DNA from 3 places in the Microbacterium sp. NPDC089320 genome. Region 2 is predicted to be linked to each of the others. Evidence: predicted binding sites of a transcription regulator. Region 2 holds the regulator's gene; each other region holds the start of a gene.
The links. The regulator LexA, encoded in region 2, represses DNA repair genes until DNA is damaged. The targets are predictions, from matches to a motif close to TCGAACANNTGTTCGA.

Region 1: the regulator LexA is predicted to act here: its motif matches at 2,786-2,801, upstream of AB0N61_RS00790 (DUF222 domain-containing protein).
Region 3: the regulator LexA is predicted to act here: its motif matches at 1,701-1,716, upstream of recA (recombinase RecA).

Annotation. Positions count from the first base shown of each region.
Region 1 is NZ_JBFBGY010000001.1:156,927-161,608, reverse strand. It holds gene AB0N61_RS00800 (hypothetical protein) at 1-315, opposite strand, end outside; gene AB0N61_RS00795 (hypothetical protein) at 759-1,217, opposite strand; gene AB0N61_RS00790 (DUF222 domain-containing protein) at 1,421-2,755, opposite strand; gene AB0N61_RS00785 (alpha/beta hydrolase family protein) at 2,859-3,596, shown strand; gene AB0N61_RS00780 (ABC-F family ATP-binding cassette domain-containing protein) at 3,642-4,682, shown strand, end outside.
Region 2 is NZ_JBFBGY010000001.1:36,625-41,306, reverse strand. It holds gene smpB (SsrA-binding protein SmpB) at 1-418, shown strand, start outside; gene AB0N61_RS00200 (prolyl oligopeptidase family serine peptidase) at 419-2,284, opposite strand; gene lexA (transcriptional repressor LexA) at 2,335-3,021, opposite strand; gene AB0N61_RS00190 (LysM peptidoglycan-binding domain-containing protein) at 3,304-3,666, shown strand; gene AB0N61_RS00185 (histidinol-phosphate transaminase) at 3,758-4,682, shown strand, end outside.
Region 3 is NZ_JBFBGY010000002.1:544,147-548,828, reverse strand. It holds gene pgsA (CDP-diacylglycerol--glycerol-3-phosphate 3-phosphatidyltransferase) at 1-453, shown strand, start outside; gene AB0N61_RS07245 (CinA family protein) at 450-932, shown strand; gene AB0N61_RS07240 (helix-turn-helix transcriptional regulator) at 1,074-1,382, shown strand; gene AB0N61_RS07235 (DUF3046 domain-containing protein) at 1,406-1,630, shown strand; gene recA (recombinase RecA) at 1,913-2,956, shown strand; gene AB0N61_RS07225 (regulatory protein RecX) at 2,953-3,798, shown strand; gene miaB (tRNA (N6-isopentenyl adenosine(37)-C2)-methylthiotransferase MiaB) at 3,868-4,682, shown strand, end outside.

The DNA of each region.
Region 1 (4,682 bases), 120 kb from region 2:
GGTGGGGCCCGGGGTGGTGAGCTGTCCGGTGACGTCGACCCAGCCGGCGCCGAGGTCGACCTGAGCGGAGTAGCGGATGTCCACGTGTGCCGAGTACACGCCGGGTTCGCGATACACATGACTCGTCGGGGTCGGCGTGAACTGCGCCTGGCCGAGCGACGCCCAGGTCTGGCCGGGCGTGGTCACGGTGGCCGAGCTTCCGTCGCCGTAGGTGTAGACGTAGACCGCCGGCGTGAAACGAACGCGGAGAGGGATGCCGAAAAGCTCGCCGTTCTGGATCTGGGCCGTTGCGGCGCCGACGAAGTTCGTCGGCATCCCGGCGATCCCGACGTTCCCGGGCTCGGCGGCCGCGAGGACGGATGCCGGAGCGAATCGTGCCAGGTCGGAGATTGTGATCGTCGGGGTCCCAGGCGTGGACGACGGGGGCGACGGCTGCCCTGGCGGGTTGGCGCGACGTGCGCACCGCGTGGTTCCCGAGTCGTCCATGCACTCCGCGAGATCGATCGCCTCCTGGCTCGGACCCGATGGTTCGCTGGGGCCGGTGCGGTCGCCAGGACTCCCGTCGCCCCGTCGGGAGTTCGTGCCGGGGTCAGTACTCGGTTGCTGTTGCGTACCCGAGACGGTGAGGGATGAGCCGTCGGTGGAGCCGCACAAGCCCATTTTCTCTGATGCGCCAGCGCAATAAGAGGACGCGTCGACTGCGTTCGCCGGCCAGGCGAAGATTAGACCGAGAGTCAAAGTCCCGGCTGCGATCTTGCTCAACATGAGGCCCCGTCCGCCGAGCTCTCAACACTGATTCTCAGCCTTGCTTGGTCTCCTGTGAACTGGACGAGTTGAGAAACTACATCGCCCCGATCAGCGGGAGTGACATCCACACCATCAGCGTTCAAGACTCGCAGGGCGGACACGTCGATGCATACAACACTCGTCACAGTTGCGACGCGGTCATCGACGTTGGCCTCGGTGCCTCGGAACGAAGTGACGATAGCCTCTCCATCGGCGCGAAGTCCCCACTCGCGAAACGAGTTCTGCGCGTCGACGTCATTTTCCAGCGCCACCCCTTCAAGAAATGCCTGCGGATTGGGCTCGGCCTCGCCCCGAATGCGGGCGTTACCAGCATCGTTGTATGCCCGATACACCTCTTCCGCAGCCGCGAAAGCCTCTTCCTCTGTGGCGAATGCTGCGGTGGGAGCGGGCGAGGGCTCCGGATCCGGCACGCATCCCGCGAGCATGAGCGTGATGACCGCGACGGCGGCGCTTGCTGTCCGCCACCGAGCGGTGGCAGCGTCCCCTCGTCGGTGATGTGTCGAGGGCAGGGGCGATGTTCGCAATGGAGGAGGAGTCACCGCGCCACCGTAGTGAAATCGGGCGTGCGCGCGTCACGGTTGTCCACAGCCCCACACGAACGCCCGCGTGCTCGTCAGAACGGGGCGCGAACTGTGTCCGACTCGGTGAAGGTCACCGTGTTCGGCGCAGGGGGAGTATCGATATACGTTCGACCCGTGGGACTCGTCCACTCCATGACCCCGCCCGGCCTCTGCTCGACGTGCCACGGAGTCTGATGTTTGAGAATGTGATGTCGGCGGCAGAACGATGCAAGATTCGTCTCGCAGGTCGCGCCGCCCGTCGAGGCGGCGTGGTTGTGGTCGAGGTCGCATTTCCGCGCCGGAATCCCGCACGCGGGGAATCGACATCGCTGATCTCGCGCCCGCAGGTGCCTGCGCAGGTGACGACTCGGCCGGTATCGGTCGACGGCGAGCACCCGACCGCTGATCGGATGCGTCAGCACCCGCTCCCAGCCTTTCGTCTGCCCTGCCAGCCGGCGCGCGGTGTCGACATCGATCGGAATCACGCCATCGAGCTCGGCGGGCGGCGTTGTCTCGGCATCCGACTCTTCACGCGCGTCGTCATCCATGAGCGTCGTCACCGGAACCGTCACCTCGATGCGCGCCAGGATCTCGCCGAGCAGGCCATCGTCACTGTCATGGCCCGTGGGTCGGCCGCTGAGCACCAGATCGGCGAGAAGATCAGCGCGGATCTCGTCGACGGTCCGGTCGTCCGACTCGTATTCGCCGCCGTCGCGAGCCGCCTGCCGCTTGGCGCGCAGATTCTCGGCGCGCAGCGCGTGCGCCATCTGCGAGAGTCGATCGAACATGCCGTGGACGAGAGCGGCAGGCGCGTGCGTGTGCAGCGCTGCCATCCCGTCTTCGCCGTCGGTGACCCAGACGCGCCGCTGAGCGCGCGACGTGCGGTGCCTCTCCGACACCGTCGTCGGAGCGAAACGCTCCGCCATGCGGCGCGCCAGCGCGCGCAGCCGGTTCGGTGATTCCACCTCGGCGAGCGGAAGGATCGCCGCGGAGTAGCCCTCGCGATCGCTCGACGACTCGATGCGCGCTCCGGCATCCACGATCACCCGGGAGTGAGCCGCGCTGATGCGCCCTGCGCCTTGCGCGGCCCACACCGCAGGGAACCGATCGACCAGCAGTTCGGCAGCCGCCATCCGGCGCTCGATCGTGCGATCGCTGACATGCTGCACTGCTCCGATCTCGGCTGCGATGGTGCGGATCGAGTGGTCGCCGCGATCAGGATGGTCGCCCTGTCTCGCGATGTCGATCGCCAGCCGACTCGCGATCGCCAGCAGGCCGTCACGGGCGGCCATCATGCTGTTCACCGTCGCCTCCGCGACCTGCAGCGACGTCACCAGATCGGCGAGCGTCACCATCTGCGCATCCGTCGCATCGAGCAGTGCTGTCATGTCTCCGAGTCAACCACCCTCCACCGACATTCGAACAAAGATGCGATACATTCCAGGGCCGTTATGATAACGACCGGGTAACGAACCGTGCGACACTGACCTCATGCTCCTTCACGCGCTCGATGTCGGCGCGGGCCCTCGCACGGTGGTCCTGCTCCACGGGATGATGGGGTCGTCAGACAGCTGGTGGCGCGTGATTCCCCTGCTCGTCGAGCAGGGGTTCCGTGTGCTGGCGATCGACCTCCCCGGTCACGGTCTGTCGCCGCGAGACGCGAGGCTGACGATCGAGCAGGCCACAGCGTCGGTGATCGAGACGGTCAGAAGTCTCGCGCCGGAGCGGCTGATCGCAGCCATCGGACACTCCTACGGCGCGAGTGTCCTCGCAGAGGCCGCCCCACTGCTCGGACCGGCGTCGGCCATCTATGTCGATGCCGCGCTCGTCGTCGCCGGGGGCCACGACCGCGAGCTCCTGACAGAGAGATACGCCCGTGATCGCGAGGCGAGACTGTCCCCGAAGTCGCTCCGCGCGTCACGTCCGTTCTACTCGGAGAGGGATGCCGAGGTCGAAGCTCTCGCGGCCCGACGCTTCGATCCGGCGACGACGGCATCGATCTCGTGCGGTGCCGATCACGCGTGGCTTCCCTGCCCGGGGTCGATCGTCGTCTGCGCCGAGCCGAGCGACTGGGTGACGCCCGCCGACATCGCCGGTTTCGAGGCGCACGGCATCGAGGTGCGGCGCATCCCCGGAGCCGCGCACACCGTCTGGTACAGCCACTTCGACGAGTTCGTCGCGTCCCTTCCCGAACTCTTCGGGTCGGCGAAGCCCGAAGGAACGGGATAGGCGCTGACCGAGCCCCCAGCCCGCGCGACTACCCTGGGGAATGACATGGCACATCTTCTCGGGGCAGAAGCCCTTCATCTCGAATATCCGACGAGGGTCGTCTTCGACTCCGTGACCCTCGGCATCGAAGAGGGTGACCGCATCGGCATCGTCGGCCGCAACGGCGACGGCAAGTCGAGCCTTCTGGGGATGCTCGCCGGCATCAAGGAGCCGAACTCGGGCCGAGTCACGGTGCGCGGCGGCACGACGATCGGTGTGCTCTCTCAGGCCGACACGCTCAGCGACGACCTGACCATCAGCGCGGCGGTCGTCGGCGACACCCCGGAGTACGAGTGGGCGGGCGACCCCCGCATCCGCGACGTGATCGAGGGCCTGCTGAAGGATCTGCCCTGGGATGCCGAGATCGGAGCCCTCAGCGGTGGTCAGCGTCGTCGCGTCTCGCTCGCCAAGCTGCTGACGGGGGACTGGGACGTCATCGCGCTCGACGAGCCCACCAACCACCTCGACGTCGAGGCGATCACGTGGCTCGCCGGGCACCTGAAGAAGCGGTGGAGCGCGAACTCCGGGGCTCTCCTGGTCGTGACCCACGACCGGTGGTTCCTCGATGAGATCTGCACCGAGACCTGGGAGGTGCACGACCGCATCGTCGAGCCCTTCGAAGGCGGCTACGCGGCGTACATCCTGCAGCGCGTCGAGCGCGACCGGATGGCCGCCGCCACCGAGGCGAAGCGTCAGAACCTCGCGAAGAAGGAGCTCGCGTGGCTGCGTCGAGGCGCGCCTGCGCGGACCGCGAAGCCGAAGTTCCGCATCGAGGCGGCCAACGAGCTCATCGCGGACGTGCCGGAGATCCGCGACAAGATCTCGCTGCAGTCGCTCGCCGTGTCGCGTCTGGGCAAGGACGTCGTCGACCTGCTCGACGTCGGAGTGACGTATCAGACGGCAGACGGCGGCACCAAGACAGTGCTCCGCGACGTCGAATGGCGCATCGCGCCGGGGGAGCGCACCGGCATCCTCGGCGTGAACGGCGCCGGCAAGTCGACGCTGCTCGGGCTCATCTCAGGCACCGTCGAGCCCACCGTCGGCCGG
Region 2 (4,682 bases):
CAACATCGAGAAGTCGTACGAGGCGGGGATGGTGCTCACCGGCACCGAAGTGAAGTCGCTGCGCCAGGGGCGCGCGAACCTCAGCGACGGGTACGCGTTCGTCAAGGGGAACGAGGTCTTTCTCGATTCCGTGCACATTCCGGAGTATTCGCAGGGCCACTGGACCAACCATTCGGCGAAGCGCGTCCGCAAGCTGCTCCTGCACCGCGAGGAGATCGCGAAGCTGCAGCACGCGGTGTCCGCCGGCGGTTACACGCTGATCCCGCTGAAGCTGTACTTCTCGGACGGTCGAGCCAAGGTCGAGATCGCTCTCGCGAAGGGCAAGCGCGAGTTCGACAAGCGCCAGACCCTGCGCGAGCGACAGGACACCCGCGAGGCCGAGCGCGCGATGCGCCTGCGCAACCGCGTGGGGGAGTGATCAGCGCGCGGGCGTGAATCCGAACACGCGTCCGAGGAAGGCGAGCTCCCTCTCGAGGGCGTCGATGATCGTCTCGCTCGAGCGGAAGCCGTGGCCCTCGCCCGGGTACAGCACGTACTCGTGTTCGACGCCGCTCTCGGTCAGCGCATCGCGGATCGCCTCGGACTGAGACGGTGGGACGACGCGGTCGTCCGACCCCTGCATCAGCAGCACCGGCACGTCGATCCGATCAGCATGGGTCAGGGGTGAGCGGGCGACGTAGACCGCCTCGGACTCGGGCAACGGGCCCACGAGCCCCTCGATGTAGTGCGCCTCGAAGTCAGGGGAGTGCTCGTTCAGCATCCGCAGGTCGACCACCCCGTATCTGCTGATCCCGGCGGCGAACGTCCCGCCTCGCACCAGGGACGACAGCACCGTCCAGCCGCCCGCTGAGCCGCCTCTGATCGCGATGCGGGCAGGGTCGGCGAGTCCGGCATCCGCGAGGCCGTGCGCGGCGGCGATCACGTCGTCGACGTCGACCACCCCCCACCCGCCGTCGAGTCGTTCACGATACGCCCGGCCGTAGCCGGTCGATCCGCCATAGTTGACGTCGAGCACGCCGATGCCGCGGCTCGTCCAGAATGCGATGGCGGCGGATGCCGCCCCGGTCACATGCGCGGTCGGGCCCCCGTGGACGAGCACGATGTACGGCGGGAGCTCCTCATCCGCAGCCGGCGCGGACGTCGAGGGATTGGTCGGCGCGTACGCGAAGGCGTGGACGGGGCCGTGGGATCCATCGACCAGGACTTCGGACGCGGGCGGCATCCACGCGGGGTCCGCCGGCGTCGCCCCCGTGACGACCTCGACATGACCGGAGTCGACGTCGACGCACCAGACGCCCGGCTCGGTCGTCGAGCTGTTCCCGGAGAGGAGCACGCGTGAGCAGTCGACGGCGTCGACGCTCACATGGCCGTCAGCGGGGACGGGTACGCGGTGAGCGCTGCCGTCGCGCTCGATCACGACCACCCGGTCACGACCGTTCGTGTGCACGGCCACGATCCGCCCGTCGGCGAGCGGGCGGAACCAGCGGTTGCCGAGCACCCAGAGCCCATACCCCGTGTCCGCGTCGGCGTCGGCGATCTGCTCCGCCGGGCCGGCTGCCTGCGAGCCGCTCACACGCTGTCGGTGCAGAGCCCAGCGACCCGAGGGGTCATCGGCATAGAGGATCTCGTCGTCGTTCGTCCACTCGGGCTGCAGGGCGGCGCGGGTGGGCAGCTCCGTGCGCGCGGTTCCGTCCGAGAGCACCAGCGACGCGTGCTGCCACGGCATCCGTCCGCCCGACCATTCGACCCAGGCGGCGCGCGATCCATCGGGAGACAGCGTCGGATGCGCGTAGAACGACGCGCCCTCGACGAGGGTCCTCAGCATCGACGGGTCGTCGGCTGCCGACCCGTCCGCCGGGATCTCGACGATGGCACGTCGGTGAGGGGTCGGAGAGAGGTCCTCGCGCACTGCGAGCAGCCTGCCTCGCTGAAGACGCAGGCCGCCGTGCGCCGGGCCCGGAGGGGTGAGCGGTGTCGGAGCGCCACCGCGCTGCATGCGGTACACGCGCTGATCCTTCGCGTCGACGAAGAACAGCGTGCCGTCGGCGGCGGCGGCCCAGGCCCCTCCGCCGTATTCGTGCACGCGAGACCGGGCGCTCCACGGCGCGGGGAGGATCTCGGCACCGGTCGAACTGCGCACGGTCAGGCGGCCGCCCTCGGAGGGGACCGACTCGCCCCACCAGATCTCGTCGGCCACGAACGCGCTTCCGTCGATCCGCGGCGAGGAGGCGGCGACCTGGGCGGGCGTGAACGGGGAGGGCCAGGTACCGAACGGCGACGACATGGTTCGAGCCTATGGCGCGTCGCCCGGTGTCGCAGGCAGCGCGAGCGGTGTCAGACCGTTCGGAGGACGGCGACGATCTTGCCGAGGATGACGGACTCATCCCCGAGGATCGGCTCGAACGCGGAGTTGCGGGGGAGCAGCCAGGTGTGGCCGTCGCGACGACGGAGGACCTTCACGGTGGCCTCGCCGTCGAGCATGGCGGCCACGATCTCGCCGTTCTCGGCGCTGCTCTGCGAGCGCACGACGACCCAGTCGCCGTCGCAGATCGCCGCATCGATCATGGATTCGCCCGACACCTTGAGCATGAACAGGTCGCCCTTGCCGACGAGCTGGCGGGGAAGCGGGAAGATCTCTTCCACCTGCTGGTCTGCCGTGATCGGGACGCCGGCGGCGATGCGGCCGACCAGCGGGACGAGCGCGGCGTCGCCGACAGGTGTCGCGACATCAGCGGGGTTCTCTCCACTCGCACCGGGGAGGTCGATGAGAACCTCCATGGCACGGGTCTTGCCCGGATCGCGTCGCAGATAGCCGCTCAGTTCGAGCTGGCCCAGCTGATGCGTCACGCTCGAGAGCGACTTGAGGCCCACAGCATCGCCGATCTCCCGCATGCTCGGCGGGTAGCCGTGACGGCTGATCGATGTCTGGATGACCTCGAGGATCGCCATCTGCTTCGGGCTCAGGCTCTTGCGGCGACGGGTGCGCGGGACGTCGGCGTCGGGGGCGGAGATGTCGCTCATGGTGCTCCTCAGGTGTGCGATTCCGGCGTCTCGGTTCGAATGTCGGAGGCCCGTGGTGGGGTGTTCCTGTCGAAACCGTATCCGAGAATCGCGCCGAAGTGGAAGATCTGTTCGAGCGTGTCGGGTGATTCTCATCCACGTGTTTCGAAGAAGTCTTGACAGATGTTCGAATTCGAAGATAACTTCGGAACGTAGCTTCGCATCCACGGCTCCCGGCCGAGACGCGGATGCGAACGCTACGCCACCTTCACCGCTCAAGCGGTAGATGCAGAGGAGCACGACATGAGCACCATCACCTTCAGCAGCGCAGCAGTCCTTCCGGTCCGCCCGGCGACGCGGCTCAAGCTGACGGCACGCGGTCGACGCGTCGTGCTCGCGATCGCCGCGGTGCCGCTCGCGGCGGGAATCGCCTTCGCCGCGCTCAGCGGCGGCAGCGCGATGGCCTCGGGCGAGCAGGCCGCCACGGCATCCTTCGCCACCGTGACGGTGATGCCGGGCGACACGCTGTGGTCGATCGCCGAGGGCGTCGCCCCCGGTGCTGATCCGCGCGACGTGATCGGCGACATCACGCGCCTGAACCTGCTGCGCGGCGGAGAGCTGCAGATCGGGCAGGAGCTGGCGATCCCGGCGCAGTACTCGGAGTGACAGGGACGGGGTCCGTCCGAATCGTCGCTGCCGTGGTGACCGTGTTCACACTCGGTCACCACGGGCATCCCGGCCGCGAAGGCGGCCTACCATGGGAAGGGTGACTGCATCACTCGCCGACCTCCCTCTGCGCGACGACCTCCGTGGGCTCACGCCCTATGGAGCGCCTCAAGCGCCTCTCCCGATCGCACTCAACGTCAACGAGAACACGCATCCCGTCCCGGATGCCGTGGCCAGTGACATCCTCGATGACATCGCGGTCGCTCTCCGCGACGTCAACCGCTATCCGGACCGCGAGTTCACCACACTGCGGGAGGGGTTCGCCGAGTACCTGGGCCATGGTCTGGAACCGGCACAGATCTGGGCCGGCAACGGCTCGAACGAGGTCCTTCAGCACATCCTCCAGGCCTTCGGCGGCCCGGGCCGCACGGCGTTCAGCTTCGGTCCGACGTACTCGATGTATCCCCTGATCTCGAAAGGCACCGGCGCGCGCTGGGTCGCAGGAACGAGACAGCCCGACTACACGATCACGCCCGAAGAGGCGGCAGCGCAGGTGCGGGACGTCGATCCCGATGTCATCCTGCTGTGCTCGCCGAACAATCCGACGGGTACACCGCTCGGCCTCGATGTCGTCGAGGCTGTGTACGACGCATCGAACGGGATCGTCGTCGTCGACGAGGCATATCAGGAGTTCGCGCCGCACGAGGCGGTCTCGGCTCTCACGCTCCTCGAGGGGCGGCCGCGGCTCGCCGTCTCCCGGACCATGAGCAAGGCCTTCGCCTTCGCGGGAGCGCGCGTGGGCTACCTCGCCGCGGACCCCGCCTTCATCGACGCCCTGAGGCTCGTCCGTCTGCCGTACCACCTCAGCGCTCTCACTCAGGCCGCCGCTGTCGCTGCACTGCGGAACTCCGCTGTGATGCTGGGCATGGTCGAGGAGATCGTCGAGCAGCGGGATCGCATCTCCGCGACGCTCGAGGCACTGGGGTACACCCCCCACGAATCCTGGTCGAACTTCG
Region 3 (4,682 bases), on a different contig from region 2:
ATCGCCGCGGTTCTCTTCATCGTGGCGATCTCGACCGACTGGGTCGACGGCTATCTGGCCCGCCGGTACGAGATCGTCAGCGACTTCGGAAAGCTCTGGGACCCGATCGCCGACAAGCTGCTCACCGGCGCCGGGTTCATCGGCCTCGCAGTGCTCGGCGAACTCAACTGGTGGCTGGTGGTCGTCATCCTCATCCGTGAGTGGGGCATCACGATCCACCGCCTCATGGTGGCGAAGGAGCATGTCGTCGCTGCGGCCTGGATGGGCAAGGTCAAGACCGCGGTGCAGGCGGTGGCTCTCTCGTGGGCGCTGCTTCCGCTGCACGTCGTGATCGGCCTGGAGCCGTGGGTCCTCGTGACCGCCGTCCTGATGGTCGTCGTGCTGATCCTCACTGTGGCGAGCGGCATCGACTACATCGTCGCGCAGGTGCGAGGAGCACGGCAGTCCTCATGACGTCCGCGTCGGCGGTGCTCGCTGCGCTGGTCCAGCGCGGCTGGACGCTCGGTGTAGCGGAGTCGCTGACGGGTGGTGCTCTCGCGGCCGAGTTCGTCTCCGTGCCGGGCGCCTCGGCCTCCCTGCGCGGAGCGGTCGTCGCATACGCCACGCCGGTGAAGCACACGCTGCTGGGCGTCGACGGTGCGCTTCTGGATGCGCACGGGCCCGTGCACCCGGAAGTCGCGCTCCAGATGGCAGCAGGGGTGAGAGGTGCACTGACGGTCGACGGGGCCCCTGCCGATGTCGGCGTCTCCACCACGGGCATCGCCGGGCCTGACTCGCCCGACGGTCAGCCCGTGGGTACGGTGCACGTGGCAGTCGTGACGCCGGACTCCTCCGCGACCGAGCTGTTCGTCTTCGACGGCGATCGCGCGCAGGTGCGGTCGCAGGCGGTCGACGCAGCCATCGGCCTGCTCGCGCGGCTTCTGCGGGAATAGCGGATGGGTGTGCTCCGTTATGTCCTATGTGCTCACACCGAAAGCACAGCGTGCGAAGGTAGATTTTGTGAAGGTCGGTAGGACTAGACTGGCGGTCTCCTCGAGGGAGACATCGAGAAGGCGATCTGGGAGGAGGTTCCGATGATTCTTGTACGACAGGAAATCGGCGATGTGCTGAGGGACTTCCGCCTGCAGAAGGGGCGGACGCTCCGGCAGGTTGCAAGCAAGGCTTCTGTGGCTCTCGGCTATCTGAGCGAGGTCGAGCGGGGCCAGAAGGAGGCATCGAGCGAGATTCTCGCCTCGGTGGCTGACGCTCTGGATGTTCCCATCTCGATCATCATGCGCGAGGTCGGCGATCGGATCTCGGTCCTCGAAGGCATTCAGGTCTTCCCTGATGTCGTACCGGACGACCTCGTGGCCTCTGTCGAGCCCGAGCTGTCGCTCCACTGAAGCTCGCACACCAATAGCTTCTGATGCGACGTAGCGAGTTCCTCCGCGCAGTCGACGCGGAATTCGGTGGTCGAGGGTCGTCTCTGGTCAGCGACCTCATTCTGACCCAGCTCGCCGGACGCACTGCCGACGAAGCGTTGGACGCGGGGGTTCCACCGCGCGAGATCTGGCTGGCGCTGTGCGCCGAGACGGATGTTCCCCTGGAGCGGCGCCATGGGGTAGGCCGTCTGGAGCCGCGCAAGCGGTGACACCCTGAAGCGTCCCGCAGCGCGGCGTTCGAGGCACTTTCGATTCGTGACTCGCCGCGACGGCGTGTCGTCGAATATGTGTTCGAAGCGGGCGTAGTCTTCTGCACAAGTGGTTCAGAGACGGTGTTCTCCCTGTTTCGCGGAGCTGATGACGCAATGTCGGAGGTGCCTCGTACGGTGAAGAACGAGCCGAAGAGCCATACGCCTTGTCGGAGAGTTCCGCCCAGCCGGGAGGACCGCGACAGCCTACAGGCGGCACCACGCGAGCATAAGGAGCACGTCATGCCATCACCCGCTGACCGCGAGAAGTCCCTCGAGACCGCCCTCGCCCAGATCGACCGCCAGTTCGGAAAGGGCTCGGTCATGCGACTGGGCAGCGACGAGCGTGCGCCCGTCGCCGTCATTCCGACCGGGTCCATCGCTCTCGATGTCGCCCTCGGCGTCGGTGGGCTCCCGCGTGGACGAATCGTCGAGATCTACGGTCCGGAGTCGTCGGGTAAGACGACACTCACCCTCCATGCGATCGCGAACGCTCAGCGTGCCGGCGGAATCGCCGCCTTCATCGACGCCGAGCACGCGCTCGACCCCGACTACGCCGCAAAGCTCGGTGTCGACATCGATGCTCTTCTCGTCTCGCAGCCGGACACGGGTGAGCAGGCACTGGAGATCGCCGACATGCTCGTCCGCTCCGGGGCCATCGATCTGATCGTCATCGACTCCGTGGCCGCGCTCGTGCCTCGGGCCGAGATCGAAGGCGAGATGGGTGACTCCCACGTGGGTCTGCAGGCGCGCCTGATGTCTCAGGCTCTGCGAAAGCTCACCGGTGGACTCAACCAGACGAACACCACGATGATCTTCATCAACCAGCTCCGCGAGAAGATCGGTGTCTTCTTCGGCTCGCCGGAGACCACCGCAGGTGGAAAGGCGCTGAAGTTCTACGCGTCGGTCCGCATGGACATTCGCCGCATCGAGACTCTCAAGGACGGCACCGATGCAGTCGGAAACCGTACGAGGGTCAAGGTCGTGAAGAACAAGATGGCTCCGCCGTTCAAGCAGGCTGAGTTCGACATCCTCTACGGCGTCGGCATCTCGCGCGAGGGGAGCCTGATCGACTTCGGTGTGGAGCACGCCATCGTCAAGAAGTCCGGGTCCTGGTACACCTACGACGGCGATCAGCTGGGACAGGGCAAAGAGAACGCGCGGACGTTCCTGCTCAAGAACCCCGACATCGCGCTGGCGATCGAGACACAGATCAAGCAGAAGCTCGGCATCGGTGGCGCCCCCGACGCTCCTGCTGACGAGCTCGCCGAGCGCCGCCCGGCATGACCGTGAGTGACGGCGGGGGCGAGCCTCAAGAGCTCGCCCCCGTCATCCCTCTGTTCGGACGGGATGCCGCGCCCAGGAGGCCGGTCGATCGCAGCGCTGCGCAGCCTGACGGAGTCACCCGGCGGGGTGCGGAAGATCTCCGTCTCGATCGCTCGACAACGAGCGGAGCCGAGACGTTCCGTGACTCGCACTCGGCAGCGCTCACCGACTCCCGTGGACCCAGCGAACGGCATCCCGCCCGTGGCGCTGCGGCGCGGTCAGCACCTCGACTGCGCGCATTGCAGTCGGACGACTCCGCAGACGAGAGCGGCGTCGATCCCTCGAAGGTGCGTGCTGACGCCGAGGAGTTGCTCGTGCGCAAGCTGAGGGCTCGGTCTCTCTCGTTGTCAGAGGCGCGGCTGGTGCTCAAGGGCTACGAGCGGGACGGGGACCGACTCGACCCTGGAGTGATCGACGACGTGATCGACGATTTCTGTCGCCGCGGCTACCTCGATGACTCGCTTCTCGCCGACCAGCTCGTGACCTCCGGGATCGAGCGCAAAGGACAGGGGAGAGTCGCTCTGTCACGCGCACTCTCGCAGAGGGGGATTCCTCGCGACGTGATCGACGCGGCGCTGGACGAGGTACCAGACGATGACGCCGCGAGAGCGCTCGAGTTCGCTCGCTCGAAAGCACGATCCATGTCGCGACTCGATGGCGACACGGCCCTTCGCCGCCTTGTCGGGCAGCTGGCGCGCCGCGGGTACAACGGTTCGGTCGCGATGTCGGCTGCGAAAACGGCACTCGCGGAGGCATCCTTCGGGTCGTCGAGTTCCGGGGTTCGTTTCGTCGACTCGGACTGACGTCGACAAGTGAATCGTTCGCCACAGGCAACGGCACCGGCTCAGAAGCGCTCGTACAATGGGGAGATCATGACTATCCCGCGCAGTGAACCGACGATCATCGCGTCGTCGTCAGCCGCAATCGACCGCGACGGGCGCCAGCGTTCGTACGAGGTCCGCACCTTCGGCTGCCAGATGAACGTCCACGATTCCGAACGCCTTTCGGGCTCGCTCGAAAGCGCAGGATACGTCCGTGCGACAGACGGCGCCGAGGCCGATGTCGTGATCATCAACACGTGCGCGGTTCGTGACAATGCGGCGGGCAAGCTGTACGGCACTCTCGGCCAGCTCGCTTCAGTGAAGCGACGCAAGGACGGCATGCAGATCGCCGTCGGCGGCTGTCTGGCCCAGATGGACAAGCAGGCCGTGCTCGACAAGGCGCCCTGGGTGGATGTGGTGTTCGGCACGCACAATATGGGCTCGCTCCCGGGCCTGCTCGAACGCGCCCGGCACAACGGCGACGCCGAACTGGAGATCCTCGAGTCTCTCGAGGTGTTTCCGTCCACTCTTCCGACTAAGCGCGACTCCGCGCACAGCGGGTGGGTGTCCATCTCGGTCGGATGCAACAACACCTGCACCTTCTGCATCGTTCCGAGCCTCCGCGGCAAGGAGAAAGACCGTCGTCCGGGCGACATCCTGAACGAGATCCGCCTTCTCGTCGACGACGGGGCGATCGAAGTCACCCTTCTCGGTCAGAACGTCAACTCCTACGGCGTGGAGTTCGGCGACCGTCAGGCTTTCAGCAAGCTCCTGCGCGCCGCGGGCGAGATCGACGGACTCGAGCGCATCCGCTTCACGAGTCCTCACCCGGCCGCATTCACCGACGATGTGATCGACGCGATGGC